4 regions of the Arthrobacter sp. TMT4-20 genome follow, and region 4 is predicted to be linked to each of the others. Evidence: riboswitches for the same ligand, from Rfam matches in the RefSeq annotation. Region 4 holds a riboswitch; each other region holds the start of a gene.
What was found. A riboswitch is a leader RNA that binds a small molecule or an ion and turns the genes downstream of it on or off. The one in region 4 is predicted to bind S-adenosylmethionine.
Positions count from the first base shown of each region.

Region 1 (7,302 bases), on a different contig from region 4:
CGCAGCCCTGCGGCAGGGAACTACTTCCTTCGACGGTGATCCTCACGCCCGCCAACGCCCCATGGGTGCCGTCATCTCCGCACTCCGCGGGCTCGGGGTGGACGTGGATGACGACGACGACGGGCTGTTGCCATTCACCCTCACCGGTACGGGCTCCGTCCCCGGCGGCAGACTAGTCGTCGACGCCAGTGCCTCCTCCCAGTTCGTCTCGGCGCTCCTCCTGGTCGGCGCACGCTTCACCGATGGGCTCCAGCTGGAACACGTCGGCCCACCCGTGCCCAGCCTCGACCACATCGCCATGACCGTCGACGTCCTACGGGGGGTCGGCGTCGATGTCGACGATTCAGTACCCAACCAGTGGCGAGTATCCTCCGGGCGGATCAGCGCCTTTGACTTACGGATTGAACAGGACCTCTCCAACGCAGGACCATTCCTCGCGGCAGCCCTGGTCACAGCCGGCACCGTACACATCCCGAACTGGCCCGCCGGCACTTCACAGGTTGGCGACCAGTGGCGACAGATCCTCACGCAGCTCGGAGCCGACGTCACCCTCGCCCAGGGAACATTGACCGTCACCGGCGGCTCGACCATCCGCGGCGCCAACCTCGCAGACACCAGCGAACTTGCGCCGACCGTGGCGGCGCTGTGCGCCCTGGCTGATACCCCCTCAGTCCTCACCGGAATCGCCCACCTGCGCGGCCACGAGACGGACCGGCTGAAAGCCCTCGCCACCGAGATCAACCGGCTTGGCGGTGACGTCACGGAAACCGCTGATGGGCTGTCCATCAAGCCAGCCCCCCTGCACGGCGGCGTGTTCAGGACCTACGAGGATCATCGGATGGCGACGGCCGGCGCCATCATCGGCCTGGCCGTCCCGGGGGTGGAGGTCGAGAATATCGGCACCACCGCCAAAACCATGCCCCAGTTCCCCCAGCTCTGGGCTGACCTCGCTGCTACCGGAAACCCAGCTGACGCCGGGTCCGGTCTCTGACGTGGCAACCGGAGGAAACCGCGGCGGGGCTCGGTCCTGGGACGAATCCGATATCAGGGTGCGGCCCAACAAGAAGGGCACCCGGCCCCGCACCAAGGACCGGCCAGCCTATGACGATGCCGTCACCGGGCGGATCGTCACAGTGGACCGCGGACGGTACACCGCCGTCGTCGATGAGGACGGTGACGGTGAGCGGGTAGTCATCGCGGCCCGGGCCCGCGAACTCCGTCGAACTCCGGTGGTTGCCGGTGACCTGGTCGCCCTGGTGGGCGACCTTTCCGGCGGCCCGGACGCACTGGCACGGCTGGTCCGTGTTCAGGAGCGCCGGACTTTGCTGCGCCGGAGCGCCGACGACACCGATCCGGTGGAGCGCGCCGTCGTCGCCAATGCGGACCAGCTGGTGATCGTGGTGGCCGCGGCGAACCCTGAACCTCGCACCGGTTTCATCGACCGCGCTCTGGTGGCAGCCTACGACGCCGGCATCCAGCCCATCCTCTGCGTCACCAAGGCAGACCTGAAAGACCCCACCGAGTTGCTCGACAACTACCGACACCTCGATCTTCCGGTCATCATCAGCCGAACAGCCACCGCCGATGAAGGAGTGGAGAGCACCTCGGACGACGGCCTGTCCGCCCGGCTCCTCGGTGACGCCGTCAACCAGTTGCGGTCCCATCTCGATGGGAAAGTCAGCGTGCTGCTGGGACACTCGGGCGTGGGTAAATCCACTATGGTCAACGCGCTCACCGGATCCAACCGGGCAACCGGCGGAGTGAACGCGGTGACAGGCAGGGGAAGGCACACGTCGTCGTCGGCGGTTGCCTTGAAAGCCGGAGATTCCCTGCCGGGGACCTGGATTATCGACACCCCGGGTATCCGCTCGTTCGGTCTGGCCCATGTTGACCCGGATCGAATTCTTCAGGCCTTCCCCGACCTTGAACCAGGTACAGCTGAATGCGCCAGAGGATGCCGCCATGACCGGCTAGCGGTGAAGTGCGGCCTGGACCCGTGGGTGAGCGAGGGGCGGGCAGGCGTTTCGGGCCCAGTCCGGCTGGCCTCCCTACGGCGGCTGCTCGGCTCCAGCGTCCCCGAGCCCAAGGGAAATACGCAAGAAGCTAAAGAGCTCGGCGAACAGTAGACCTGATAGGCTTAAAGCAGTTGTGGTGTTAAGCACTAATTTTCGCCTCAACGAGAACCCCGAAGCACGGGGGGATTCTCACACACAAGGAATATGAAAAAAATGGCAACAGGTACAGTCAAATGGTTCAACGCTGAAAAGGGCTTTGGATTCATTGCTCCTGATGACGGCGGCGCGGATGTATTCGCCCACTTCTCAGCAATCAACTCCAGCGGATTCCGCGCCCTCGAAGAGAACCAGAAGGTCAACTTCGAGACCACGCAGGGCCCCAAGGGACCGCAGGCCGAGAACATCACCGTTATCTAATAACCCAGATACGTAGCCCGTCCCACTGGACGGCTCCCCACAGGACACCGAAGCGGCTCACCGCTGCCGGTGTCCTGTGGCGTTTAAGGTGCCTCCTGCCCACCGTATCCGGGCAATGGATGGGCAGCTACGGAACTCTCCACCGAACCTGGCCATACAGTGGGCAGGCGGGCAAACTCCGGAAATCCTGGACCTGGTGGTGGCCCGTTGGTGCAGGGCTGGTGCCACGGGGCCGGGCACATCCCGCACTATCGCGGGGTTAGGCGATAGGTTGAAGGTATGAACCACCGCCAAAGCTATAACGATGATCTGCGCCTTGCCCACGTCATGGCCGATTCTGTAGACGACCAGACCATGTCGCGATTCAAGGCCCAGGACCTGGTGGTGGAGACCAAGCCAGACCTGACCCCGGTAACCGATGCCGATAAGGCTGCCGAAGAGTCGATTCGTGGCCAGCTCTCCCGCGCCCGCCCCCGCGACGCGGTGCTCGGCGAAGAGTTCGGAAGCAGTGGTGCCGGCTCGCGTCGCTGGATCATCGATCCCATCGACGGCACCAAAAGTTTTGTGCGGGGCGTCCCGGTCTGGGCCACCCTGATTGCGCTGATTGACGAGGGGCAACCGGTGGTCGGGTTGGTCAGCGCTCCGGCTCTGGGCAAACGCTGGTGGGCCGCCACCGGGACCGGCGCCTACATGGGCAAGTCCCTCGCGGCGGCAAGCCGGCTCAAGGTATCCAACGTGTCCCGGCTCGAGGATGCCTCGATGTCTTATTCCAGCCTCTCGGGCTGGAAGGAACGCGGGAACCTGCCGGAATTCCTGACCCTGACCGACTCGGTGTGGCGCAGCAGGGCCTACGGCGACTTCTGGTCCTACTGTCTGGTTGCGGAGGGCGCAGTCGACATCGCCTGCGAACCCGAGTTGAACCTGTATGACATGGCGGCCCTGGTGCCGATCATCACCGAGGCCGGCGGGCGCTTCACCTCGCTGGAAGGCACCGACGGACCGTTTGGCGGGAATGCTTTGGCCACCAACAGCACCCTCCACAATGACGTGCTGCAGATCCTCAACCCTGATGTTGATGACTTGCTTTAAGAAGCCGTAATAAAAAGCCTGGGGCGCCTGCCGTGCCCTAGGCTTTTTCTATTGGTCACGAGTGTCAGCGCTAAACCCCGGTTTGCTGGCCGGCAACCCTCCTCTTCGCGGCGGGGTGCCCCGGGTGACGACCAGGCCGTCCCTGACTGGGCTGGCAAGCGCGGACACCCTGCTGCGGGGTCCACCACCGTTGGAGATCCAGCATGACTATTGCAACCATCGAGCCGTTCCACCATTCCACCTCAACCGTGAATCAGTTGGCGAAGGTGGTGGGAGATGACCTGTTGGTGCCGCTGCTTGGGGGTAGCGAGGTACGCTACGTCAATCTCGACTACGCCGCGTCCGCTCCGGCGCTGGTCGAGGTCCTCGACTTCGTCAATACGGTTATCCCCTTCTACGCCAGCGTCCACCGCGGCGCCGGCTACACCTCCCAGGTTTCCACCTCGCTGTACGAAAATGCCAGGACAACAGTCCGGCGTTTTGTGGGTGGACGCAGCGACGACTTAGTGATCTTTACCCGCAACACCACCGACTCGCTGAACCTGCTGGCCGGCTGCGTGCCCTCCACGGGGGAGGTGTTGTACCTGGATGTCGAACATCATGCCAACCTGTTGCCCTGGCAGCAGCTCCCCCACCGCAGCCTCACGGCCGGCGTGACGCTCGCCGACACCCTTGAGCGGGTCCGCGCCGAGCTATCCACGGGTGGGGTCAGTCTGCTGGCGGTCACCGGGGCATCCAATGTCACCGGCGAGCTTCTACCGATCAGCGAGTTGGCTGAATTGGCGCACGCCCACGGGGCGCGAATCGTGGTGGATGCCGCCCAGCTCGCACCCCATCGTCGGATCGACATCAGCCGCGATGGTATCGACTATGTGGCATTCTCGGGTCACAAGCTATACGCGCCGTTCGGTGCTGGCGTGCTCGTGGGCCGCCCGGACTGGCTGGACGCCGGCACCCCGTACCTGCCCGGCGGTGGAGCCGTGCGGAGGGTCAAAGCCGATTCAGTCTCCTGGGCCACCGGACCGGCCCGCCATGAGGGTGGCTCGCCCAACGTGGTGGGCGCCGCTGCCCTCGCGCATGCTGCCGAGGTGCTCGCGTCGCTGGACGAGGATGCCTGGCTGACCCATGAACATGCCCTCCGGTCTGCGTTGACTTCCGGACTCGAAACGCTACCGGGGGTTACAGTGCACCAGCTTTTCCCGGACAGTGCCGACCCCATCGGGGTGGTGAACTTTTCGGTGTCCGGTTACGACGCCGGACTTGTCGCCGCGTATTTGTCTGCCGAACACGGGGTGGGCCTCCGCGATGGCAAGTTCTGCGCTCATCCCCTACTCAAACGGCTCGGGCTGCCGTCGGGTTCGTTGCGGGCCAGCGTGGGTCTGGGATCCCAGCCCGCGGACGTCGAGCGGCTGTTGAGCGGCCTCCGGTCCCTCCTGGCCGATGGTCTCACCGCAGATTATGTAGTGGACGAGGAACGCTGGGTACCGGCCGCCGAGACACGAACCTTTCCGGTGTGGGCTCCCCACACGCCGGGGACGGCGGGCGCTGCGCCGTGCTCGAGGGACTAGCCTCAGCAACTGGTGCCAGGAGGCGATTGACCGGTGCGGGATAGGCTTGGATCCCACCCATCGACAACAGGAGCGCACAGATGCCCCGCGGCGGCCCACGTCTGCACGACACCCGGCGAGTCCACCTCGCTGGCGGCTACCTGGACGGCGGTGCGCAGTACGACCGGGTCCGGCCCGGGTATCCCACCGACATTGTTGACTGGCTGATTCCCACCGGCGCGTCCGCCGCAGCCGACGTCGGCGCGGGCACCGGAATCTTCACCGCAGAACTCGTGAGGTGTGGGCTGAAGGTGACCGCCGTCGACCCCTCGGCGGACATGCTGGGGGTCCTTAGCACCAAGCTCCCCGCTGTGGTCGCTGTCGTCGGGACCGCCGAGGCCACCGGCCTGCCAGCTTCCTCGGTCAATCTGGTAACCATGGCGCAAGCCTGGCACTGGGTTGATCCGGTGGCAGCCACCACGGAGGCTGCACGGATCCTCACACCGGGCGGCCGCTTGGGACTGATCTGGAATCAGTTGGATGTTTCTCTGCCGTGGGTGCACCGGCTTAGCCGGATCATGCATGCCGGAGATGTCTACAAACCGGATCATCGGCCGGCGATTGGACGAGAGTTCGGGGCGCTTGAACAGCGATCGGCGCGGTGGGCGCAGCCGCTGGGCACCTCAGATATCGTCGACCTCGCCAAATCCAGAAGTTACTACCGTCGGGCGGGTCCAGAGATTCGGGCCAGGGTCGAGGCCAACCTCGACTGGTACCTCCACGAACATCTGGGATTCGCCGCCGATGCTCAGGTGGAGTTGCCGTACTTCACCCATTCCTGGCGGGCAGACCGCCTGTAAGAAGACCGGAACACTGTTGCTAAGGCATGCCAATGAGTTAGATTTAGGTATGCCGAAACTTTTTGTTCCGCTGGTGCTTCTTCTCGTACTGGCACTCACCGGCTGCGGTGCCAGCCCGGCCGTGCAGGCGAGGCCAGCCGACGACGACGACCGCCCGCTGGTGCTGACCACCTTCACTGTGCTCGCGGATCTGGCAGATCAGGTGGGCGGCGGGCACGTCAGGGTTGAATCCATCACCAAAATCGGCGCTGAAATCCACGGCTACGACCCGACGCCGTCGGACCTGGTCAACGCTCAGGACGCCGATCTGATTCTCGACAACGGTCTGGGCCTTGAGCGCTGGTTTGAACGCTTCCTGCTTTCGGTGGATGCCCCGCGCGTGGTCCTCTCCGACGGCGTCGAGCCGGTCGACATTCGCTCTGGCGCCTACAACGGACTGCCTAACCCCCATGCCTGGATGTCCCCCGCCGCTGCGCAGATCTACGTTGACAACATCGTGGTGGCCCTGACGGACCTGAGCCCACCGCATGCCAACGATTTTGAAGCCAACGGATCCCGTATCAAGGCCGAGCTGCAGTCCATGCTTGACGAGCTACGCGCTGCCTTCGCCGACACCTCAACCCCTGCCCTGGTCACCTGTGAGGGGGCCTTCTCCTATCTGGCGCGGGACGCGGGACTCGACGAGTCATTCATCTGGCCGGTCAACTCTGATGCTGAGGGCACACCGCGGCAGATCAGAGAGGTGATCGGTTTTGTCCAAACCAACGAGGTCCCGACCGTCTTCTGCGAATCGACTGTCAATCCGTCGGCGCAGGAGCAGGTTGCGTTGGCCACGGGTGCGGAACTGGCCGGGCCGCTGTACGTCGATTCGCTGTCCGGTCCGCAAGGCCCGGTTCCCACCTTCCTCGACCTCCTCAGGTACGACATCAAAGTAATTACTGAAGGGCTGGCCCCATGACCTCGTCCGTTCCACCGCAGGCCGTCACGCTGGGAACCGAGGCGGTTGCTGCCATCTCTGTCTCCGGCCTCACCGTCAGCTACAACGAGGTGCGGGCACTGAGCGACGTCGACCTCAATCTGGCGAAAGCGCGCATCTGCGGGCTGATCGGCGTCAACGGGTCAGGCAAGTCGACCCTGTTCAAATGCCTGATGGGGCTGGTCCAGCCGCAGTCCGGCGCCGTTGCGATTTTCGGCAAGGACCAGCGCACCGCCCGGCGTAGCAACCTCGTGGCCTATGTCCCCCAATCCGAGGACGTCGACTGGACCTTCCCCCTCTCGGTGGGCGACGTCGTCCTGATGGGCCGCTACGGCCGAATGCCGCCGTCCCGCCGCGCCAGCCGTGCGGACCGCGACGCGGTCGACGCCGCACTGGAG
Region 1 is NZ_JBTNDW010000001.1:230,387-237,688, forward strand. Features, by position in the region: gene aroA (3-phosphoshikimate 1-carboxyvinyltransferase) at 1-991, shown strand, start outside; gene rsgA (ribosome small subunit-dependent GTPase A) at 993-2,126, shown strand; gene ACX80Z_RS01065 (cold-shock protein) at 2,229-2,432, shown strand; gene hisN (histidinol-phosphatase) at 2,712-3,521, shown strand; SAM riboswitch class IV at 3,575-3,688, shown strand; gene ACX80Z_RS01075 (aminotransferase class V-fold PLP-dependent enzyme) at 3,725-5,089, shown strand; gene ACX80Z_RS01080 (class I SAM-dependent methyltransferase) at 5,170-5,928, shown strand; gene ACX80Z_RS01085 (metal ABC transporter substrate-binding protein) at 5,978-6,886, shown strand; gene ACX80Z_RS01090 (metal ABC transporter ATP-binding protein) at 6,883-7,302, shown strand, end outside.
Region 1: it holds a riboswitch for S-adenosylmethionine, as region 4 does, so the genes downstream of both, ACX80Z_RS01075 (aminotransferase class V-fold PLP-dependent enzyme) here and ACX80Z_RS03270 (ABC transporter substrate-binding protein) in region 4, are expected to answer to the same signal.

Region 2 (7,302 bases), on a different contig from region 4:
TTGGACAGTCAGGAGGTTCTGTTCAACGATGCGGCTGATCCCGAATGCGGCGGCCAGCGACAGGGTGAAGATGATGGCGCTGTTGCCGATCCCGGTTCCGGTGACCGCCCTGGCCAGGGGTTGTGCCGCGGCGAGGAAAATGATGAACGGGATGGGCCTGAAGATGTTCACGATGATATTCAGGGTGCTGAACACGGCGCTGTTGCCGAGGATACTGCCGGCTCGGGTGGTGTAAAGCCCGATGCCGAGCAGTAGTCCGCCGAGGCCGCCGAAGAACAGACTGAACCCGACAATGTAGAGGGTCTCGTAAGTGGCGACCCACAGCTCCGGGGTGAGGTCAATGAGGGAATCCATCAGCTGAGCTCCTTCACAGTGATGCGACCGGACAGCCCGGTCAGCGCAGCGTCGACCGCGCCGTCGGGCCCGGTGAGTGCGAGGGTGAGATGGCCGAATGCGCGGCCCCGAATGTCGTTGATGCCGCCGTAGATCAGTTCGAACTCGACGCCGGCGGCCGCCAACTCGAGGAAGACCGAGGCTTGCGAGGAGTCGCCGTCACGGAAGGAGAAGGTGACGATCCGGCCGGTGTGCCGCTCCTGGAGAACCGCGAGTTCGTCGGGTGAGGGGATCCCCCGGACCACGGTGGAAACGAACCGTTGGGATGAGGCCTCGCGCGGATTGGAGAAGACGTCGAACACATCACCCTGCTCCACGATCCGGCCGCTGTCCATCACCGCCACCTTCGTGGCGAGGGTCTGGATGACGTCCATTTCGTGGGTGATCACCACTATGGTGATGCCCAACTCCTCATTGACCCGCCGTAGCAGGCGCAGCACCTCATGGGTGGTCTCGGGGTCCAACGCCGACGTCGCCTCATCGGCGAGCAGGATTTTTGGCGAGGTGGCGAGTGCCCTGGCGATGCCGACGCGCTGTTTCTGGCCGCCGGACAGCTGTTCGGGGTAGTTGGAGGCCTTATCGGCCAGTCCCACAAAGTCGAGGAGTTCGGTGACGCGCGCCTGGATTTCGTCCCGGCTCTTCCCAGCGACGCGCAGGGGGTAGGCGACGTTGTTCCAGACTGTTTTGGCGTTGAACAGGTTGAACTGCTGGAAGATCATCCCGATGTCGAGACGTAGTTTGCGCAGTTGCCGGTCCGGGACGTTGGTGACCTGCTGGCCGTCGACAATGATGGTGCCGCTGCTGGCCTTTTCGAGAGCGTTGATCAGGCGGACCAGAGTGCTTTTCCCGGCCCCCGAGTAGCCGATGATCCCGTAGATCTCTCCAGCCTCGATGTCGAGGCTGACGTTGTCAATCGCGTGCACGGGAGCGTCGCCGCGGCGGCCCGGAGGGAAGCTTTTGGTAACTCCCTGCAGGGAAATGAGTGGCATGGTGTTCCTTGATAAACGGCCCTGCGGCCAGCCGGGATCGCCAGCTGGCCGCAGGGCAGGGAGGGCTGGTTAGCCTTGGGCGCGGGTGTCTTCCTCGACGGTGTCGAGGGTCGTCTGCAGCTCATCGGGGGTGACCTGAAGGAACTCGGCGGTCCCGCCCGAGGTCTCCTGGACGGCGTCCTGCACCTCCTGGTTTTCCTGGTAGATGCTGATCAGCTTCTGGTACGTCTCGTTGCCCTCTTCGCCGGCGCGGGCGGCGAACACGTTCACGTACGCGACGGCGGCAGGATCGGTCGGATCGTCCTGGGCAATGGCGTCCTCGAAGTTCAGGCCAGCGTCCTGGACAAAGTCGTTATTGATGATGGCGGCGGCGACGTCGGGCAGCGAGGTGGGGGTCAGCGACGCTTCGAGCGTGGTGACGGTGACCTTGGACGCGTCCTCATCAATGTCGTCGATCGTCGAGAAGGCGCTGCCGCCGTCGTCGAGCACCACAAGACCGGCGGACTGAAGGACCAGCAGCCCGCGGGCGAGGTTGCTCTCGTCGTTGGGGACAGCAACCGTCGATCCTTCGGGGATTTCCTCCACCGACCCGTACTGGGTTGAGTACAGGCCCAGCGGGTAGATGGCCGTGGAGCCGATCGGGGCCAGCTCCTCTCCGCTGGATACGTTGTAGCGGGCCAGGTACACCAGGTGCTGGAACTGGTTGAGGTCCAGTTCACTTTCGCTTAGCGCGGGGTTTGGCTGGGTGTATTCGGCGAAGTCGATGACCTCCAGCTCGATGCCTTCCTCGGCAGCGGCCTCGGTGAGCAGGCCCCATTCCGGGTCGCTGGCGCCGACGACGCCGAGCTTGATGCTTTCATTTCCGGAACCGGACTCGCCCGAGCCACCACATGCCACAGTGAGGGCGAGGAATGGGGCAACGGCGATAGTGAGAAGGGTGCGGGATTTCATGGGGGTTTTTCCTTTGAACGGGGTACGTCAGTGGGGTCCGGTCGGCCGATAACATTGGCCAGGCGTTACCACTGGACAGGCAGATAGGCAGATAGGCAGATAGGCAGGGGTGAAGTGCTGCGATAACTGCAGCGACATTCGGGGAGTTTCCTCGGGGTTACATGCTGGCTCGCTTCAAGATGGCGGGCGGTATCCACGACGACCCCTCGGCGGGGTCAATTCTGGATACGCCGTACTTGCCGTCCGGGGACTTGTTCCGGCGGCCGAATCTTCACCTGGAGCACCCCGCTACGGGAGAGGGTTGCTGGTCAACCGGCCAGGGCCGTTGGTTGACACTCTTGATTCTGGAGATCACGCTAAGGCAGAAAATTTGTTGGGTCAAAACCTGGCCGTTACCGGTCGTCATAAATGACTTGCGCGTACCCGTTCCGTTCATCGGTCGGGCATGCGAGGATCGCCTTCATGGATGAAGAGTCGATCACTCAGGTTCTCGAACAGTATGCTGCAGCCGTATTCGGGAAGGATGTTGATGCCCTGCTGACCCTGTATGACGACGATGTCCGGGTTTTCGACTTATGGGACGTGTGGAGCCACCAGGGTGCAGGCCCGTGGCGGGAATCAGTGGCCGGGTGGTTCGCTTCGGTGGGGGATGAGCGTGTCGGGGTGGACTTCGATGACGTTCAGACTCTGGTTACCGAGGACCTGGCAACCGTGCACGCCATCATCACCTACCGCGACATTGGGCCCGACGACGTCGAACAGGACTCCATGCAGAACCGCCTGACCTGGGTTCTGGGGCGCCGCGACGGTGACTGGAAAATTGTGCACGAGCACACGTCAGCTCCGGTCAACGGCGAGACTTTCAAGGTCAACCTGCAACGCTACTGACCAACCAGTTGGGGTTCTCCCAGGCGCATATTATCGGGTCGCGGAATGAACCACGGTTCGAGGTCCTCTGCCGACATGGGGCGGGTGTAGAAGTAGCCCTGCGCGAGGTCGCAGTCCAGCTCGGTCAGCGCGTGTAGCTGGGCTGGCATTTCAACGCCTTCGGCGACGGCGATCAGGTTCGTGGCGTGGGCGAGCTGGATGCAGGACGCGACAATCGCGTGGTCCTTGCTGTCGGTAGTGAGCCCGGCAATGAAGGAGCGGTCAATTTTCAGTTCGTCGATCGGAAAGCGCTTGAGATAGGTGAGGCTGGAATGGCCAGTACCAAAATCGTCGATTGCCAACCTGACGCCCAGGGCCTTGAGAATTTCGAGGGTCCGCAGCGCGGCAACTGGATCCGCGGTGAGCGCCGTTTCGGTGATTTCCAGGGTCAGGAGCCCCGGAGCAACACCATGGCGTTCAAGCGCTTCAGTGACCATTTCTTCGAGGCGGGGATCGCTGAGCTGGATGGCTGAGATATTGACTGACATTCGTACTGGGGGCCGTCCCGCCGCAGATCGGTGCCATGCGGCCTGTTGCGCGACGGCAGCGTTGATCACCCAGGCTCCGAGCGGCAGGATAAGCCCGGATTCTTCGGCGAAGTCGATGAAAGCTGACGGTGCCAGCAGGCCCTTATTGGGGTGATCCCAGCGCACCAGTGCCTCGAATCCGTTCATCTGGCCGCTGACGAGGTCAATCTGGGGCTGGAAGAAGAGGCATAGCTCTCCGTCCTCGATGGCACGGCGCAGTTCACCGCGGCGATTCAGCTGGCCGTCGTCGGGATCGCTGTGCATGCTGCACTCCACCTCGCAGCGGTTACGGCCCCGCTTCTTGGCCTGGTGCAGTGCCGCGGCAGCCCGACCCACCAGCCGGTCAGGGGTGTCAGTTTCGCTGGCCATCGAAACGCCAATACTGACCGTGATTTCAATGCTGGTCCCGCCAACCGCCATCGGCGCGCTCAGGGCCTCCAATAGCTCGGCGGCCACCGACTGCGCCTCCCCGGCGTCGGCGAGGTCAGCCAGTACCGCAAATTCGACACCCGACAACCGAGCGACGACTGCAGATGGGTGCACCGCGGCACGGATCCGCTGCGCGACGATACTCAGAGTCTCATCCCCAGCAGCGATCCCCAGACCGACATTGACCGTCCGGAAGAAATCCAGGTCCACGATCAATAGTCCTCGGCGCTGTTTCCTGCCGGCCCGCTTTGCAAGGCAGAGCTGAAGCTCCGCCAGAAATCCACCCCGATTGAGCAATCCGGTGAGCGAATCATGGGTCATCAAATAATCGAAGCTAACCTTTGCCTGTGCAGGATTTCTGGCCTGTTCAAGTACACAGCTTCGCACTTCGGCGAGCGCTCGTGTGTAAGAACTGCTGTGATCAGACGCCAACTCTTCATCGGTCAGGCCGGTAGGGGTTTCGTCGATTGATGAATGGCTATTGGTGCTTGGTACTGGATCGAGCATGGGGGCGATTCGCTTTCCTGGTCATTCGACCGGAGTCTAAGGTTCAGCGACCGGGATATCTCAGGCCACAGAGTATTGCCTAGAAGGGCTTCGCTATCTACCAATCCGCGATGCGGATACAGGGTAGTCGCTTGTGAGCCAGCAGGACGGAAGTAGTCAACGGGAATGGCTGAAGCCCATAGAGAGCCTGCTTTCGTTTGAAACGGATGGAAGAAATCACGGCGTGCGCCAAAGCGTCCGATTTGCCAAATAATCGTTATTCTTCACAATTTCCGATTCCTATTTCAGTGTAACCGCGCATCGAAACGAAGTCGGCTTATTTCGTTGATCCTGTGGCAATCCTGCGCGGTTCCTCGCTTCGGTCCCTTCCCAAAAGGAATACCCGGTTTCAGGAGTCCTACAATCGCCCGTTCGGGAACCCGGCTTTGCCTAACGAGTTCCGCAGGGCTTGCCCGGCCCGGTGGGCAATTCAGGCAGCGGTGGGCAACTTTTTCCTCACCGATCTCCGGGTGGACCCCCTCTGACCGGATTGCTCACCGCGGCTAGACCATCCACGCCGCCACTCGCGCGGCGGAAGAGGAGGGAGCCTACTTTGCGCCGGAAACCAGTGTTAGGCCGTCGCCTCCTTCGCCGCTGCCTTCGCCGCACGCTTGGTTTCACGCACCTTCGTGAGGGATTCGGGGTCCACGATGTCGGCGACTGAGCGGTAACTGCCCTCCTCGCCGTACGCGCCCGCGCTCTCACGCCAGCCGTCGCCGTCGTACCCGTATTGCTTGCCCAACAGTGCAAGGAAGATTCGGGCCTTCTGTTCCCCAAAACCGGGCAGTGCCTTGAGCCGCTTGTAGACCTCGGCACCGTCGGGGTTGCCCCTCCTCCAGATTTGGGACGCGTCGCCATCCCAGTCGTCGAGCAAAGTGGCGCACAGCGTCTGGATTCGCGCGGCCATGTTCCCCGGGTAGCGGTGCACGGCGGGCGGCGTGCGGCAGAGTTCAACGAATTCGTCGGGATCCTTGTGGGCGATCGTCTCCGCGTTGAACGCGCCCAGCCGGTCCTTGATCTTGGCCGGGCCAGCGAAAGCCGTTTCCATCGCCACCTGCTGGTCCAGCAGCATCCCGATCAGCAGGGCTAGAGGCTCCTCGGAGAGCAACCTGTCGGCGGCGGGATCGTCGGTGATATTCAGGTGCGCAGTCATAGCCCCGAGTTTAACGCGAGAACCCCCGGCAGGAGTAGCTCCTGCCGGGGGTTCACTAACGCGAAACGCTAGTTCAGCGTTGAGGTGTCGATGACGAAGCGGTAGCGGACGTCCGAGGCGAGGACGCGCTCGTAGGCTTCGTTGATCTTGTCTGCGGAGATGACCTCTACCTCGGCGCCCAGGTGGTGCTCGGCGCAGAAGTCGAGCATTTCCTGGGTTTCCCGGATGCCACCGATCAGGGAGCCGGCGAACGAACGGCGGCCACCGATCAGGGCGAATGCGTTGACGGGCAGCGGCTCGGCCGGCGCTCCAACGTTGACGAGCGCGCCGTCGAGAGCCAGCAGACCCAGGTAGTCACTGATGGGGAGGGTGGCGCTCACCGTGTTGATGATCAGGTCGAAGGAGCCGGCGAGGTCGGAGAAGGTGTTCTCGTCACTGGTGGCGTAGTAGTGCTTGGCCCCTAGACGTAGCCCGTCTTCCTGCTTCTTCAGTGACTGCGAAAGCACCGTTACCTCGGCGCCCATCGCTGCGGCCAGCTTCACGGCCATGTGGCCGAGTCCGCCCAGGCCTACGATTGCAACCTTCTTGCCTGGTCCGGCGCCCCAGCGTTTCAGAGGCGAGAACGTGGTGATGCCAGCGCACAGGAGCGGTGCGGCGACGTCGAGGTCGATACCTTCGGGAATCCGGATAACGAAGTCCTCGGTGACGACAATGTGGGTGGAGTAGCCACCCTGGGTGATGGAGCCGTCGCGGTCCTTGGCGCCGTAGGTGCCGGTGTTGCCCTTGAGGCAGTACTGCTCCTCGCCGGCTTCACAGTTCTTGCACTCGCCGCAGGAGTTGACCATGCAGCCGACGCCCACGCGGTCGCCGACGGAGTGCTTGGTGACGTTGGAGCCGACCTCGGTGACGATCCCGGCGATCTCGTGTCCTGGCGCCAACGGGTAGGTCTGGGGTCCCCAGTCACCGCGGACGGTGTGGATGTCGGAGTGGCAGATTCCTGCGAACTTGATGTCGATCAGCACATCGTCGGGGCCGACGTCGCGGCGCTCGATGGTGGTGGCGATGAGGTCCTCGGACTCGGATGGCGCGGCGTAAGCGTTGACGGTCGTAGGCATAGATAAGCTCCTGCAGAATTGGTTGCGGAAAAATTTGGTCCCCCTCGCCCAACGCCAGTGGACGGCGACGTATTCCTCAGCGGTGGCGTGAAACGATCAGGGCAACCGTGCAGGACGCCGGATCGTGGCCTCCCCAGCGCGGTCCGGTTCCAGTAAAACCGGGCTCACCAGTACCGCCGGACCGCGGTGCAGCACCCCGTCCGCCAGCACCTGACAGCGCACTCCGCCTCGGCCGCGCATCGCCGCGTGGGCTCCCGGCGCCAGCATACGAT
Region 2 is NZ_JBTNDW010000011.1:94,110-101,411, reverse strand. Features, by position in the region: gene ACX80Z_RS12035 (methionine ABC transporter permease) at 1-354, opposite strand, end outside; gene ACX80Z_RS12030 (methionine ABC transporter ATP-binding protein) at 354-1,382, opposite strand; gene ACX80Z_RS12025 (MetQ/NlpA family ABC transporter substrate-binding protein) at 1,452-2,333, opposite strand; SAM riboswitch class IV at 2,561-2,677, opposite strand; gene ACX80Z_RS12020 (YybH family protein) at 2,796-3,221, shown strand; gene ACX80Z_RS12015 (putative bifunctional diguanylate cyclase/phosphodiesterase) at 3,215-4,537, opposite strand; gene ACX80Z_RS12010 (HhH-GPD-type base excision DNA repair protein) at 5,334-5,915, opposite strand; gene ACX80Z_RS12005 (NAD(P)-dependent alcohol dehydrogenase) at 5,984-7,030, opposite strand; gene ACX80Z_RS12000 (MOSC domain-containing protein) at 7,127-7,302, opposite strand, start outside.
Region 2: it holds a riboswitch for S-adenosylmethionine, as region 4 does, so the genes downstream of both, ACX80Z_RS12025 (MetQ/NlpA family ABC transporter substrate-binding protein) here and ACX80Z_RS03270 (ABC transporter substrate-binding protein) in region 4, are expected to answer to the same signal.

Region 3 (7,302 bases), on a different contig from region 4:
AGGAATCACCGCCGCTCAGCGGCGGTCGTTCGAAGATCATGGGACCACCGTCATCGTCGCCCCGAAGCTGGGTGCCGACTAGCCCCAAGGATCGCCCACTAGGATGGCTGGCATGTCCACCGAGATACCCAAGGCGTCCACGACGTCGACGCCGGACGATGTCAACCGGTCGGCCCCCGTCCAACGTCGGCGGATCACCGCCGAGATAGCGATTGTGCTCGGACTTTCCCTCGGGCAATCGGCCGTCTACGCGGTGGTCAACCTGCTCGACAAGCTCAGCCAGGCGCCGCTCGCTGCGCAGACCACCCGGCTGAATCCGGTCCTGAATGACCGCCAGTACTTCGACCTCACCTACCAGCTGCTCGGCATCTTCTTCGCGCTGGTTCCGGTGTTCCTGGTGCTATTCCTCCTGACGGAACCGGGAAAGTCGGCGTTCCGCACCCTGGGATTCACTTTCAGCCGGCCACGGGTCGATTTCGGCCTGGGGTTCGGCCTGGCGATGGTCATCGGGGTCGGCACGCTCGGCGTCTATGCGGCGGGGCGTGCGCTGGGGATCACGACGGCAATCGAGCCCGCTGCGCTCGACGCCTACTGGTGGACCGTGCCCGTCCTGATTCTCTCGGCGCTGCGCCACGCAGTGGTCGAAGAGGTCATTGTGGTGGGATACCTGTTTCACCGGCTGAAGCAGCTGGGCTGGTCAATGCCGGCCATCATCATCACCAGTGCCCTGCTCCGGGGCAGCTACCACCTGTATCAGGGCTTCGGGCCGTTTATCGGCAATGTCCTGATGGGTCTGATCTTTGGATATGCCTACACCCGGACCAAACGGGTGATGCCCCTGGTCATCGCCCACGCCCTGCTCGATATCGCCGGGTTTGTAGGCTTCGCCCTCTTTGGATCGGCGATTGGTATCGGCGACTAGTCACGTGGCGACTTGCCGGCCGGTCACACGAAAGGGTGCAGTTAAATTTCCACCAGGCCGTTGGCAGTCTGGAAGGTCACGGACATGATGCCGGGAGTGCCATTGGGTGCCACCCACTGCACAACAACCTCATCGAGCGGCTCGGTCGCCGGCGTGCCCAGCCATTCAGCAATCCGGTCGGGGGACCCTGCAATGGTCAGCGAATCGAGGCGCACTGTAGCGGGTCGGGCCTGTGAGGGGTGCAGGGCCTCAGTACCGTCATCCCACCGCAACATATAGGGGACCTGGGGATCAGCGATCAGCCCCTTGATGCCAATCTGCTGCCAGGTGAGCTCCTGACCGTCAGGAAATTTGCGGTTGCCCGGGACGGCGCTACGACCGAGGCGTTCCTCGAAGGGGGCCAGATCATCCACAGCAACACACCAACCCATCCAGCCGCCGCCAGCCTCGGACCGGGCGCGAACCGCCTGGCCGAAGGGAGCTTTGTCGGAAGCCGGGTGGTTCAGCACCTCAACAACTTCGAGATATTGACCGTTCAGCATCGGGAAAATCATGTTCCTGGTGCCGAAGCGGGGATGCACACCACCCTTCACCGGGTCGACGCCGAGGGCATCGGCGATCCTCCCCGCAGTTGCTACGAGGCCGTCGGGTTCACAAGCATATGAGACATGGTCCAAGCGCATGGCCCTAGTTTGGCACTTTGTGATCTGTGTCTCGACTTAGGGGACCCTTACCGACGAAAAGGCGTCTCACGCCACCCCGGGCAGCCATCAGAACGATGATCAGCGCCGTGACCTGGAAGAAGCCACCCAGGTACACCGCATCGCCGAAGAGGAACGCCACCAGCTGGAGCACCAGGAGTTTGCTTCCGGGAAGCACCAGCAGCAGGGCCCCACCATTGATCACCCGGGGGAGAACCCGCTCAGCCGTACGGACGCGGGTCAACAGGGCCTTCTTCACCCGCATCACCAATTCGAGCACCAGCTTCAGCAGCGCAGCGGTCAGCAACGCCAGGGTGAACGTCTCGGAAATCACCGCGGGAAACAGTTGAATGAACAGACCCAGGACGACGAGGTAGACAAAAACATCGACGAGATCGATTGGGCGGATCCGCATGGCGCAAGCTTATCGGGCTGCTGGGGGCAGATCAGGGTCTTTTTTGCCACGGACGTTCAGATACACGGACGTTCACATATTTGCGTCGAAGCTGCGTTTTCGGGTTATCTAGGAACAGGTCACGAGTGCCAGCACGGAGCGGAACACCCCGCTCCACCAAGCCCCGGCTTGCTGGACGGCAACCCTCCTTCGCGGTGGGGTGCCCCGGGTGACGACCAGGCGGCGGACAGGGTGTCCGGCGCAAGCGCGGATTCCGAGGTGGGCGATACCAGTGACAACTATTCACACCGCACAACAGGACCGGGCCCAGGTGACACCTGACGGCGTCGTCCGCTCACTCGGTCTGGGCCCCTTCACCTGTGAAACCGGGGGGCACCTGCCCGAGATTACGCTCGCCTATGAAACCTGGGGCACCCTCAACGACGATGGGTCCAATGCCGTCCTGATTCAGCATGCACTGACCGGCAGCTCCCATGTTGCCCGCGGCGATTCGACCGAAGACGGTTGGTGGGACCAGCTGGTGGGCCCCGGCAAAACCATCGACACCACCAGGTATTTTGTCGTATCCATCAATATGCTCGGCGGCTGCTATGGCTCCACCGGACCTGCGTCAGCGGACCCCGACGGCGTCCCCTGGGGCTCCCGATTCCCCTACCTCACGGTCAGGGATTCGGTCCGGGCCGAGGCCCTCCTGGCTGATGCGCTCGGAATCGATCGGTGGCACTCGGTGATCGGGGGGTCGCTCGGCGGCGCGAGGGCCCTGGAGTGGGCTCTGGTGTACCCGGAGCGGGTCGAACGGTGCGCAGTCATCGCCTGCACTGCCGCAAGCTCGGCAGAGCAGATTGCCTTCGCCCAGGCGCAGCTGCAGGCTATCCGGTTGGACCCGGGATTCGCCGCGGGGGACTACTATCCGGGCACAGGCCCGGTCGCCGGGCTCGGGCTGGCCCGGCGCATCGCCCACATCACCTACCGGTCCGAGCCGGAGCTGGAGCACCGCTTCGGTCGGGCGGCACAGGGTGCAGAGACACCCTTCGGCTCGTCGGACCCGGCAGCCCGGGGCAGATTTCAGGTGGAAAGCTACCTTGACCATCAAGCCAGCAAGCTGGTGGAACGGTTCGACGCCAACAGCTATCTGGTGCTGACAGAAGCACTCATGGGGCATGATGCCGGCCGGGACCGCGGTCCCCTGCACCTGGCGTTGCGGGATGCCACCGCCGAGTTCTTCATCGCAGCGGTTGACTCGGACCGGTTGTATTTCCCCAGCCAGTCCCACACCCTGGCACAGGCCTTGCCGGGGGAGGTGCCCGTCCACACGATCGTCTCACCGATCGGCCACGACGCCTTCCTGACCGAGATCCACCAGCTCGATCAACGCCTGCGGGAAGCCTTCTACACCGATCACTAGTGAATGACCGGGGCTTAGCCGCCGACGCCGGGGGGCATCCCGGGGCCAAAGATCGGAGCGGCATCGGGCCTTTTCGCCAGCACCCCGTCGCCCGAGGACTGGCGGCGGAGCCGGCGCAGCACCCAGGGGACGAAGTACACCTTCGCCCACACCAGGTCCTCCGTCCGCGCGGCGCGCCAGCTCTGATGGGGCAGCGGCTGCGGTTCGAGCGGTGTCAGGGAATGGGGTACCGCGAGGGTTTCCAGCACCATCATGGCAATGGTGTGATGACCCAGCGGGGAAAAGTGCAACCGGTCTCCATCCCACATCTGCGGGTTCACCAGCTGCCGGAGCGCCCACATGTCTGCGATCAGGGCGTCATGCCGGGCGGCGATGATCCTCAGGTTCTCGTTGAAAATTGCCGTCTTGGACCTGAAGTTGCCCAGCACCGAATCTCTCGCGTCGGGGCCGGCGAACAGGACCACCGTCGCCTGATCCGCGCTGAGCGCCTCAACGGCACCGTCCAGCCGGGCCGCCAGCTGGTCCGGGTCGCCACCCGGCCGGATCAGGTCGTTGCCGCCGGCCGAGATGGTGATCAGGTCCGGTTTCAAGGCCAAAGCCGGTGCAACCTGCTGGTCCACGATCTGGTGCAGCAGCCGGCCACGAACGGCGAGGTTGGCATACGCGAAATCCTCCCGGCTCCTGCTGAGTTCTTCAGCGACCCGGTCGGCCCACCCCCTGTTGCCGCCCACGCTCTCGGGATTCGGGTCACCAATGCCCTCGGTGAATGAGTCACCGAGGGCAACATAGCGGGTCCACGGATGCGGGATACTGTTCGCCACGCTGCTCTCTGGCATGCTGTCGTGAGGATCGGCCGGGGTGTCGGGCGTCAGGTACAGGTTCCGGTTCATCCTTCTATCCTGTTACAGACCGATACTGAACGCGACCCTCCGCGCGTGAAAGACTAGGTCAATGACTCTTTCGGAATCACCCCACCTGCCAGCCGCCGATCACGCCACCGCGCCTGCCTGGGATCCCGTGGTCCTGTGGTCGCGCCCCGCGGCGGAACGCGAGGGTACCGCCCTGCTCGTCATGTTCCACGGACATCTTGCCAATGAGGAAGACCTCATGGGCTTAGTCGACCATCTGCCGCCCAACCTCACGGTCGCCTCCGTGCGGGCCCCCCACGCGATGGGGCCAGGGTTCACCTGGTTCCCCCTCACCCAGGACACCGGATACTCGGTGGATCTGGTGACTGACACCGTCGCCAAGGTAGCCGGCTGGCTCGACTCGGTGAAAGCCGGGCATACCAGCGTGTCCCTGCTCGGCTTCTCCATGGGAATGGCCGTCGCCACCACCCTGCTGCGTCATCGCCCCCGCGACTTCACCGCCGTCGTCGGGCTCTCAGGGTTTGTGGTGCCAGCCGAGGGCAGCCAGTTCTTCAATGACGACGACGCAGCAGCGCACCCGGTGCCGCTCTTCTGGGGGCGCGATCAGGAGGATCCGGTGATCACTCCCGACCGGATTGAATTCACTCACCGCTGGGCTGTCGCACACACGAACCTCACCAAGGTGCTGTATGCGGGCATCGCCCACAGCATCAGCATGCGTGAGCTTGCCCACGTCAAGGAATTCCTCGAGCTGACAGTTTTCGGGATTGAACCGCAGCCTAAACGCCGTTAGCGGTCTCACGGGTGATAGTGACCGAGGCGCCATTCACGGTGACCACGTCGCCTGGATGGAGCTGCGCGCCGCGGCGCTCCTCGATGGCCCCGTTGACTTTCACGAGGCCGTTATCCACCAGCTCCTTGGCCTGCGCGCCGTCCTCAGCCAGATTGGATAGCTTCAGCAGCTGACCCAGCCGGATCATGTCATCAGTAATGGGGATGGTGTGGCCGACGGTCGGGTCGCTTTCTGGGGATTGGTTCATGGCTCCATTCTGCCCGACCCTGCCGGTCTCAGCGGCATGGCTCCGAATCTCTTGATCCGTTCGACTGGTCCCAGGGCACGGGCCAGCCTGCCATAGGATCAATGGGTGTCACACCACCCCCGGCTTCCCCTGTTCCTCGGCCTGCTGCTCGCCGTCTCAGCCGGCGTGGCAATTCCCCTGCAGGGGAGAATCAACGGCGCCCTCGGCACACACCTCAACGATGGGGTTGCCGCAGCGCTAGTCAGCTTCAGCACCGGCCTCGTCCTGATGGTGATTATCACCCTCGTGCTGCCGCGGGGGCGGGCCGGTTTCCGGCAGATACTTCCCTCGGTGCGGGAGCGGCGGTTCCCGCCCATCTATCTTGCCGCTGGCACCATCGGCGCGTTCTTTGTCTTCTCCCAGTCCCTGACCATCGGTGTTCTGGGGGTGGCGCTCTTCACGGTAGCGGCAGTGATGGGCCAGACCCTCAGTGGCCTGCTCGCCGACCGTGCAGGCATCGGGCCGGCAGGGAAACGACCGCTGACCGTGATGCGATTAATTGGCACGGCGCTCGCCGTCGCTGCCGTGGTCTGGGCGGTGTCACCCCGGTTCGGTGCCACCGGCGACCTCAGCAGCTGGCTGATACCGGTGCTGCTGCCGATCCTGGCCGGATTCCTCATCAGCTTCCAACAGGCCATGAATGGCACCGCGTCGGTTCACTATGGGACCCCAATCATCGCCACCCTGATCAATTTCATCTCCGGGGCGTCGGTCCTGCTGCTCGCCTGGCTGATCAAAATTCTCGTCGCCGGGCCGGGCGCGGCCCTGCCCACCGAGTGGTGGTATTACCTCGGCGGCCCGCTGGGATGCGTCTTCATCGGGCTGGGAGCGGTGCTGGTCCGGAGCCTCGGCGTCCTGCTCACCGGTCTGGGGATGATCGCAGGCCAGCTGGTCGGTTCCCTGGCCCTCGACCTGGTCTTCCCGACCCCGGGCACCGTGGTGGAACTCGCCACCGTGGCGGGCCCCATCCTCACCCTCATCGCCATTGTGCTGACCACCTTGCCATGGCCGAGACGGGCGCTCCGGGTACGCTGATCAGCCGACCCCAGATGCCTTGACCTGGGCAGTTGATCCGGGTAGTTGACCGGAGCAGCCGATACACCCCGGCAGCCGATACGCCTCGGTAGGCTAAGGTTGTACCTTCGATTCGAGCAGGCACCCAGCCCCTGTTTTGGAACCCCTCACCGGGACCATTCACCGGAACCAGATGCTGAACCTCAGCCCTGCCGGACACCACCACGGACCGCACCCAGCGGCCTGTAGAAATGGAGAACCACCTTGGCCAAGAACCAGTCCGCACTCGACCCCATCATTTCGCTCGCGAAGCGCCGCGGGTTTGTCTTCCAGGCGGGGGAAATCTACGGAGGATCACGGTCAGCCTGGGACTATGGTCCCCTCGGCGCCGAGTTGAAGGAAAACATCAAACGCCAGTGGTGGCAGTCAGTGGTTCGCGGGCGCGACGACGTCGTCGGCCTGGATTCCTCCGTAATCCTCCCGCGCAAGGTCTGGGAGGCATCCGGCCACGTCGAGGTGTTCAGCGACCCCCTGGTGGAATGCCTCAGCTGCCACAAGCGGTACCGGGCCGACCACCTCGAGGAAGAATATGAGGAAAAGAAGGGCCGCGCCGCCGAAAACGGGCTCAAGGACATTGCCTGCGCCAACTGTGGCACCCGCGGGGAATGGACGGAACCGCAGGAGTTCTCGGGACTGCTGAAAACCTTCCTGGGCCCCGTCGCCAACGAGGAAGGCATGCACTACCTGCGGCCGGAAACCGCCCAGGGCATTTTCGTGAACTTCAACAACGTCCTCAACACCTCCCGCAAGAAGCCACCCTTCGGCATCGGCCAGATCGGCAAGAGCTTCCGCAACGAAATCACCCCGGGCAACTTCATCTTCCGCACCCGCGAGTTC
Region 3 is NZ_JBTNDW010000009.1:154,507-161,808, reverse strand. Features, by position in the region: gene ACX80Z_RS10750 (DeoR/GlpR family DNA-binding transcription regulator) at 1-82, shown strand, start outside; gene ACX80Z_RS10745 (CPBP family intramembrane glutamic endopeptidase) at 113-922, shown strand; gene ACX80Z_RS10740 (VOC family protein) at 964-1,605, opposite strand; gene ACX80Z_RS10735 (hypothetical protein) at 1,610-2,038, opposite strand; SAM riboswitch class IV at 2,156-2,291, shown strand; gene metX (homoserine O-acetyltransferase MetX) at 2,310-3,443, shown strand; gene ACX80Z_RS10725 (SGNH/GDSL hydrolase family protein) at 3,458-4,279, opposite strand; gene ACX80Z_RS10720 (alpha/beta hydrolase) at 4,395-5,105, shown strand; gene ACX80Z_RS10715 (RNA-binding S4 domain-containing protein) at 5,092-5,352, opposite strand; gene ACX80Z_RS10710 (DMT family transporter) at 5,458-6,426, shown strand; gene ACX80Z_RS10705 (glycine--tRNA ligase) at 6,670-7,302, shown strand, end outside.
Region 3: it holds a riboswitch for S-adenosylmethionine, as region 4 does, so the genes downstream of both, metX (homoserine O-acetyltransferase MetX) here and ACX80Z_RS03270 (ABC transporter substrate-binding protein) in region 4, are expected to answer to the same signal.

Region 4 (7,302 bases):
TGCCCCGCGCTGTGCCACACAACCAGGTATATCCGGTGCGGGCCCGCTTCATTGGACCGGACGGCGCATCACATCAGGTGCTCGTACAAGTCCTTGACGGCATGATTGACCACATCACAGCAGAGGTAACGAACCAGGAAGGCGGCGATCATGTCGAAGGCCTCCTTGAAGGGTGGCCGGACGCCGCCGAGGTGGTCTATGTCCTGGATAGCACCGACGGGACGAGCACAACGATCGGCTAAGGCCGGCTCCCCTCTGTCGAGCTACGACGGCGCCGGGGTCACAGGTCCGCCCGGGATGCTCGCCATTGGGGATCACGTGGCGGAGTCGATCTACCTCTTGCATAAGCGACTTCGGAGTGTTTAGCTTCGAGTGCGGCGCGTCCGGGCTTGGGGCCGAGATTGGGATTATTCCAGCAGGGTCGGTGGAATTGCTGAAGCCCCGCAAGAATCGCTGAACCGAGGACAGAATGCATGCGAAGCGAAACAGCGCGACCACCCTGCTCGCACTTGCCCTCCTGATGGCAGGGGCGGGCTGCTCCGTCAGCCCGGGATATTCCAGCGTCCTCACTGATGGGGGCACCGACGAAATGTGCTTCGTGGATGTGCCGCCAAGCGAGGGGAAAACTCTCGTTGGTGAGATAATCACCAACAACGGAGATCAGCCGGTCACCGTCACGGAAGTGAAGCTGCTGGATGCTCAGGACATGGTGGTGGAGGACGCCTACATTATTCCGATGCAGTCAGGCCCAGGCACTACCCTCGGCGTGAGCTCGACGCTAACAAAGGACCCTGAGGTTCAAGCCATACTGGACCGGGCCGAACCGGCTGAGGGCTACGTCATCGGCCCAGGGGAGCAGGTTAATGTGGTGACCGCAGTATCAATCGCCGCAGGTGTCCGCCAGGGAACTGCATCGGGAATTGAGGTGCGCTCTGAGCAGTGGCCGGACACCAACGTCTCTGACGCGCGAATCAAAATGACCATGACGAAAGACTCGTGTTTCTGACCACCAGATATCCGTTAGTTGACATAATGTAGATTATCGGCGTTTGTGTGAAGAGTTCAGCAGCGGATCCGGGAACTCCCTGTACCGCCAGCCTGACGGAAGATTATGAACTACTGACGATCACCAACTCGTTGCCTTCTGGGTCGGCGACCCGCCAGTGATCCTCGGATTCGTCAAGGAGCCTGCCACCAGCAGCGACGCTGGTGGCGAGGCGCGTCTGCGCAAGGTCCGGCGGCACGTCAAGCTCGACGTGTAAGCGGTTGCGCTGGCGACGGCGCTCGGTTTCGGAAGCGTCGATCTCCTGGAATACCAACACGGGGTTCAGCTGCAGCGGATCCTGGATGTCGCTAACCCCGGCCCGCTGGTCGCGGGTGTATCCGAGTGCGGCGACCCAGAACGCACGAACCGCCTCGACGTCGGCGGCGTCGAAGAAGAGTTGGGGGAAGCGTGGCAGCCCGTGGTCCGCAGTGGCTCCGAGTTCGCGTGCCACGGTCTGCAGTCCCCCAGCGAGGTGGGCGAAATCGGGGTCGAGACCGTCGGCGGCGCCCTCCCACTGGTCCTTGCCGCTGTCGAAGATCACCAGCCCGGGGCGTAAATCGATGAGCAGCGGGAAGCCCGTGTTATCGGCCAGGGCCGCTGCTGCGGTGGTCAGGTCTCGCTGCTGGGTCGATGAGGTGGTGCGGTAGCACGCCATCGCGCTGAACACCGTCTGCCAGTCGGCTGTGCCGATTCCCCCGCTGAGCGCCGCGCCAGGCACCAGGTCTACCTCGTTGCCGTCGGGGTCGGTGTGACGGACTTCGAACGGTCCTGATGCGGGACCAAGATCCGCCCGCTCGACCTCCGCAGGCGGCCGCACCACGTCCAGGTGGATGCGGTTTCGCAACGGCCGCGGCTCGGTCGACTGCCGGATCCGTAGCGCGGGGTCGCGCCGCAACGGATCCGCCAGACCGCCGTTGTCAGCAGGCGCGTAGTCGAGCACGCGTTGCCAGAATGCCCTCACCCCAGACGGATTTGGGGATTCGACGACGACGCTCAGTTGCTGCAGCACGGCAGGGTTCGCCGTTAGCCCAAGATCCTGCGCAGCCGCCGATACTGTCTCGGCGTGGCGGTCCGAGTCGAGGCGCACTCGGACGCCGGTCCTGCGCAGATCGGTCCCGACCCCGGGTGTCAACTCCAGGATGCGTCCGGCCAGCGCCGCCCCGACGGTCAGCGAACGCGCGTCGAACCATGCCGTCGCAACGTTATCGATCACCCGCCACTCCGTGCTGATCTCCCTCATACCGAAATGTATACCCACCTGCACCGGCCTGCCAATGCTGAATGTTGCGTCGGAAGTCGTACACATCAGGACTTTCTTGATCGCCCCATCATTATGCGATTAGATCGCCGTAGTCCGCAGGGTATCGCTCCCCCGGACTGAACAACCATCCAGAGCGGCTGAGAGACCTGGCTCGTTGAAGCCGCAGCAACCACCCCTCGGGGCCGGTGCTACTGCCAGGACCGATGGAGAAAGTTTTATCCCCCGTTGGTGTCGACCCCATTCCTGGCGGTCAGATGCTTCAGCGTGCGTGGGTAGGGCACCTCGATCACGACTGAGAGGATCGACATGATTTCCCGCACCGTCTCACACCACAACGTCCTACCGCCCAACCCCGGTCCACGCCGGCGGTCCCTGCGGGTAGCGGCGCTCATCGGCCTTACGGCAGTGGCGCTCACCGCCTGCGGTTCGACCGCCACTACGGCTCCGGGTGAAAATGTGGCCAGTGGACAGCCGGTCGAGGGCGGCACCCTGGTATATGCCGAGGTGACCCCCATCAATAACTGGCAGACCCAGTCCGCGAGGTTCTATGAAAAGTCCAATGTCCTCAACAGCGTCCTGGACCGCCTGACGTATTACGACGCCGACCAGGGTGAGATTGTCCCCTGGATAGCCTCCGAGTTCTCCGCCAACGCAGACGCAACCGAGTTCACCTTCACCATTCGACCCGATGTGACGTTCAGTGATGGCACCCCGGTAGACGCCGAGGCAGTCAAACTGAACCTCGACGCCCAGGGCTTTGGGATTGAGGCGGCCCAGATTCAACCGAATGTGGACTTCGCCGGGTACGAGTCGGCCGAGGTGATCGGTGCTGATCAGGTGCTGGTGACGCTGTCCTCCCCCAACGCGAACTTCCTGCGGGCCACCACCTCGGTCACCGCCGGGTTGGTGTCCCCCGCAACACTTGAGCTGGATGCGGCAGGGCAATCAGCCATCTCCCAGATATCCGGGTCCGGACCCTTCACCTTCGAGTCCGAGAAGCCTGATGAGGAAGTAGTACTGGCCAAGCGCCCGGACTACGCCTGGGCGCCGGAAACCGCTGACAACCAGGGTGACGCGTACCTCGACAAGGTCGTCGTCAAATACCTGCCGGAGGTCGCCCATCGTGCTGGGGCGGTCCAGTCGGGGCAGGTCGACCTGGTGAGGGGCCTCCAGCCGGTGGATGAGGAAACCCTTGCTGCGACCGGTAATCAGGTTCTCCCGGCGAAGGGCGTGGACCTGACAGTGAACATGGCCGCGGTCCGGGTCGGCAGCGGGAAGCTGGCCGACGAGAACGTCCGCCGGGCCCTGCAGATTGGTATTGACCGGCAAAGTCTCAAGGACACCGTCCTGTCCGACAGCTACGAACTGGCTGCCTCGGTCCTGAACCACCGGGCACCCGGCTTCACCGACCTGTCCGAAGAACTCGAATACCAGCCCGAGGAAGCACGGCAGCTGCTCGACGAGGCGGGCTGGAAAGTCGGGGCCGACGGCATCCGGGCCAAAGACGGAATAGCACTCGAGGTGACCGTCACTAGTTCCAACAATTCGGTTGTCATCAAACCGGCCTTCGAGCTGATTGAACAGCAGTGGCGTGAGATTGGTGTCAAGCTCAACAACCGCGCCGGCGACAACACCTTTCTCGCCTCAGCAATGCCTGACCCAGCGGTGGAGTTTTTCGGCACCCGACAGTTCATCTACGGCGGTCTCGGCCCGATCTTCGAGCCGGAAAACAACACCATGACGCACACCAGCGACGAAGACCTCAACGCTATCTTCGCGGCCGAGCGTGCGGCAACCTCACTCGAAGAGCGCGATGAGCTGCTGGCCGACGAACAGTATGCGTTGGTGGTGGATAAGGCCTACTCCCTGGTGCTCTGGGACGAGGTCCAGGTTTACGGTGCCCACAGCGGGACCCAGATTGAATTCACGTCCGGCACCGCCCCGGTATTCCAGGGTGCCTGGAAAACCGGCGGGTAGCGTCCATGATCCGCTATCTCTTGCAACGGATAGGACAGGCCCTGTTGGTGGTGTGGCTCGCCTACACTGCGGTTTTTCTCGCCGTACAGCTTCTGCCCAGCGATCCGGTAACAATTTTCCTGACCGCCGACTCAGCGGTCGATCAATCAGCGATCGACGCCATGAAGAGTCAGTACGGCTATGACCAGCCGTTGTTGACGCAATACCTGAACCAGCTGGTGGGGCTCTTCTCCGGTGATTTCGGGTACTCGCTGGCTTCCGGACAGTCAGTGTGGGACCGGATCAGTGGGGTCGCCGGGTCGACCGTCGCCCTGGCCGGCGCCGCCTTCATCACTGCGGTACTCATCGCCGTTTCCCTTGTTGGCGCCGCGACACTCACCCGTTCGACGGTGATCCGTCGGGTTTTAGTGAACGTGCCTCCCCTGTTTGCGGCCATTCCAGCATTCTGGCTCGGTCTTGTGCTGCTCGATCTGCTCTCCATCCGCTGGGGAGTCATGTCGTTGTTCCCCGATGGTTCCTTTCTGTCCCTCGCCGTCCCGGTACTGGTACTGGCCACTGTCGTGTCCGCTCCCCTGGCCCAGGTGCTGCTCAAGAGCATCAACCACGTCTATGACCAGCCCTTCATTGATGTGCTCCGGGCGAAGGGTGCCTCACGGTCCTGGATCTTCTTCCGCCACGCGCTGAAGAACGCTGCGGGTCCCGCCCTGACAATCATGGGCATCACGGTTGGAACGCTTTTCGCCGGGTCGGTGATCACCGAAACCGTCTTCGCCCGCTCGGGTCTCGGGTCAGTGGTCCTGACGGCAGTCACCACCCAGGATGTGCCGTTGGTGCAGGGACTGGTGCTCCTGACGGCTTCGATTTTTGTGGTGGTCAACCTGGCAGTTGACCTCCTGTATCCGCTCCTTGATCCCCGCATCCTCACCAGCAGTCGAGATGGCGCCCCGCGGGCCCTTGCTACTTGATGACATCCCTTCGATAAAGGTTTCCCTGTGCCAACCACCAATAATCTCCCCCCTCCAGTACTGACTGCAGATCCAGGCCCAGGCAGGAACGGCGGTCCCGGCCTCGGGGCGGCGGTGCCCGAGACCGCTCCTGTGCCGTCAGCCCGACGACGGCGCGGACCGCTTCGTAGCCCGTCCCTCTGGTTGACGGCGGCGCCCCTGACCGTCGTCGCCGCCTGGGCGCTCGCTCCCGACCTGTTCACCTCGTTCTCCCCACTCGACGGGGTGCCGGGCGACAACTTTCGTGCACCCGACGCTGACCACATTTTCGGCACCGATCATCTCGGCCGGGACGTCTTCACCCGGGTGGTGTTCGGTACGCGTCAGACCCTCCTCACCGCGGGACTCGCGGTCCTCATCGGTCTGGTGGTGGGCACGCTCGTCGGGATCATTGCCGCAACCGCGGGACGGGCCGCCGACACCACAGCGATGCGGCTGGTGGACGTGCTGCTGGCCGTGCCCGGCTTTCTCATCTCGCTCGTCATAGTCACCGCCTTCTCCCCCGGGCCAATTTCGCTGGGCGTCGGCATCGGCATCGCCTCGGTCGCCTCCTTCGCCCGAGTGGTCCGATCAGAGGTGTTGAGGGTGCGCAATCTTGACTTCATCGAGGCTTCATTCCTCAACGGTGGAACTTTTTGGTCAGTCATTACCCGCCACCTCCTGCCGAATGCCAGCGGACCCGTCCTCGCGTTGCTGGCGGTTGACCTGGGTGCGGCAATCCTCGCCATCTCCGGGTTGGGCTTCCTCGGCTTTGGCGCCCCACCACCCACCCCGGAATGGGGCCTACTGATCGCCGAAGGACGGCAATATCTCGGGACCGCCTGGTGGTTGACCACGCTGCCTGGCCTCGTCATTGTCCTGACGGTCCTTTTACTGGCGACCCTGGGCCGACAGCTACTCAAAACCTTCAGAATCTAGTCAGGAGCATCCAGTGGACGTTACCCACGCACGACCCAGCCCCAACCCCGCCGTAAAAATGGCACAAACTCCTCGCTGGACCGACGAATCACTGCTGACCATCCAGGGACTGCGGATCGAATATGGTCGCGGAACTGAGGCGAAGACCGCCGTCGACGGTGTGGACCTCACCATCCGCCGCGGTGAGATTGTGGCACTGGTCGGTGAATCAGGCTCGGGCAAATCCACCCTGGCCAAATCGATCATCGGATTACTCCCGGCAGCTGCGCAGCGGACCGCGGGGTCCATTTCCCTGGGAGACCTCCCGCTCACTGATGCGCGAGAGAAGGACCTGGAAAAAATTCGGGGGGTACGGATCTCACTGGTACCGCAGGACCCCGGAGCCTCGCTCGATCCCGTCAAAACGATCGGTTCCCAGCTGTCCGAGGTCTTCCGGCTGCACTCCGGCGGTCCCCGGCAATCCCGTGAGTCGATCCGGTCTGAGGTCATTCGGTTACTCGATCTGGTGGGGATTGACCGGCCTGAAGAACGGCTGAAACAGTACCCGCACCAGTTATCAGGGGGCCTGAAACAGCGTGTTCTCATCGCGATTGCCTTCAGCCTCCGGCCGGAGCTGCTCATTGCTGACGAACCGACATCGGCTCTTGACGTGACCGTCCAGGCGAAGATTCTCGAGGTTTTTGAGCGTCTGGCCACCGAATTTGGCACGGCAGTCATTTTTGTGACCCACGACCTGGCGGTAGCCACCGACCACGCCGTGCGGATTGTCGTGATGCGGCAAGGCCGCATCCTCGAGGACCGGCTGGTGGCTGACATTCTTTCGGCGCCGGCGAACGAGTACACGGTCCGGCTGCTGGAGGAGGCCGCTCCCCAGCTCAGCCCTGCGGTGGCCAGAGCCGCCTCCACCGCAGCGCCCGGTGCAACGGCGGCCATCGAAGTAAGAGGCCTGATCCGGGACTTTGACAGGGCGGGCGAGCAGCACCGGGCCGTCGACGGCGTGTCCTTCAGCGTTGCCCAGGGCACCACCTTCGCCCTGGTGGGAGAATCGGGATCCGGAAAATCGACCACTGCCCGCATGATTCTCCGCCTGCTCGATC
Region 4 is NZ_JBTNDW010000002.1:39,495-46,796, reverse strand. Features, by position in the region: gene ACX80Z_RS03285 (hypothetical protein) at 1-242, shown strand, start outside; gene ACX80Z_RS03280 (hypothetical protein) at 470-1,006, shown strand; gene ACX80Z_RS03275 (VOC family protein) at 1,110-2,285, opposite strand; SAM riboswitch class I at 2,428-2,516, shown strand; gene ACX80Z_RS03270 (ABC transporter substrate-binding protein) at 2,613-4,283, shown strand; gene ACX80Z_RS03265 (ABC transporter permease) at 4,289-5,248, shown strand; gene ACX80Z_RS03260 (ABC transporter permease) at 5,432-6,205, shown strand; gene ACX80Z_RS03255 (dipeptide ABC transporter ATP-binding protein) at 6,219-7,302, shown strand, end outside.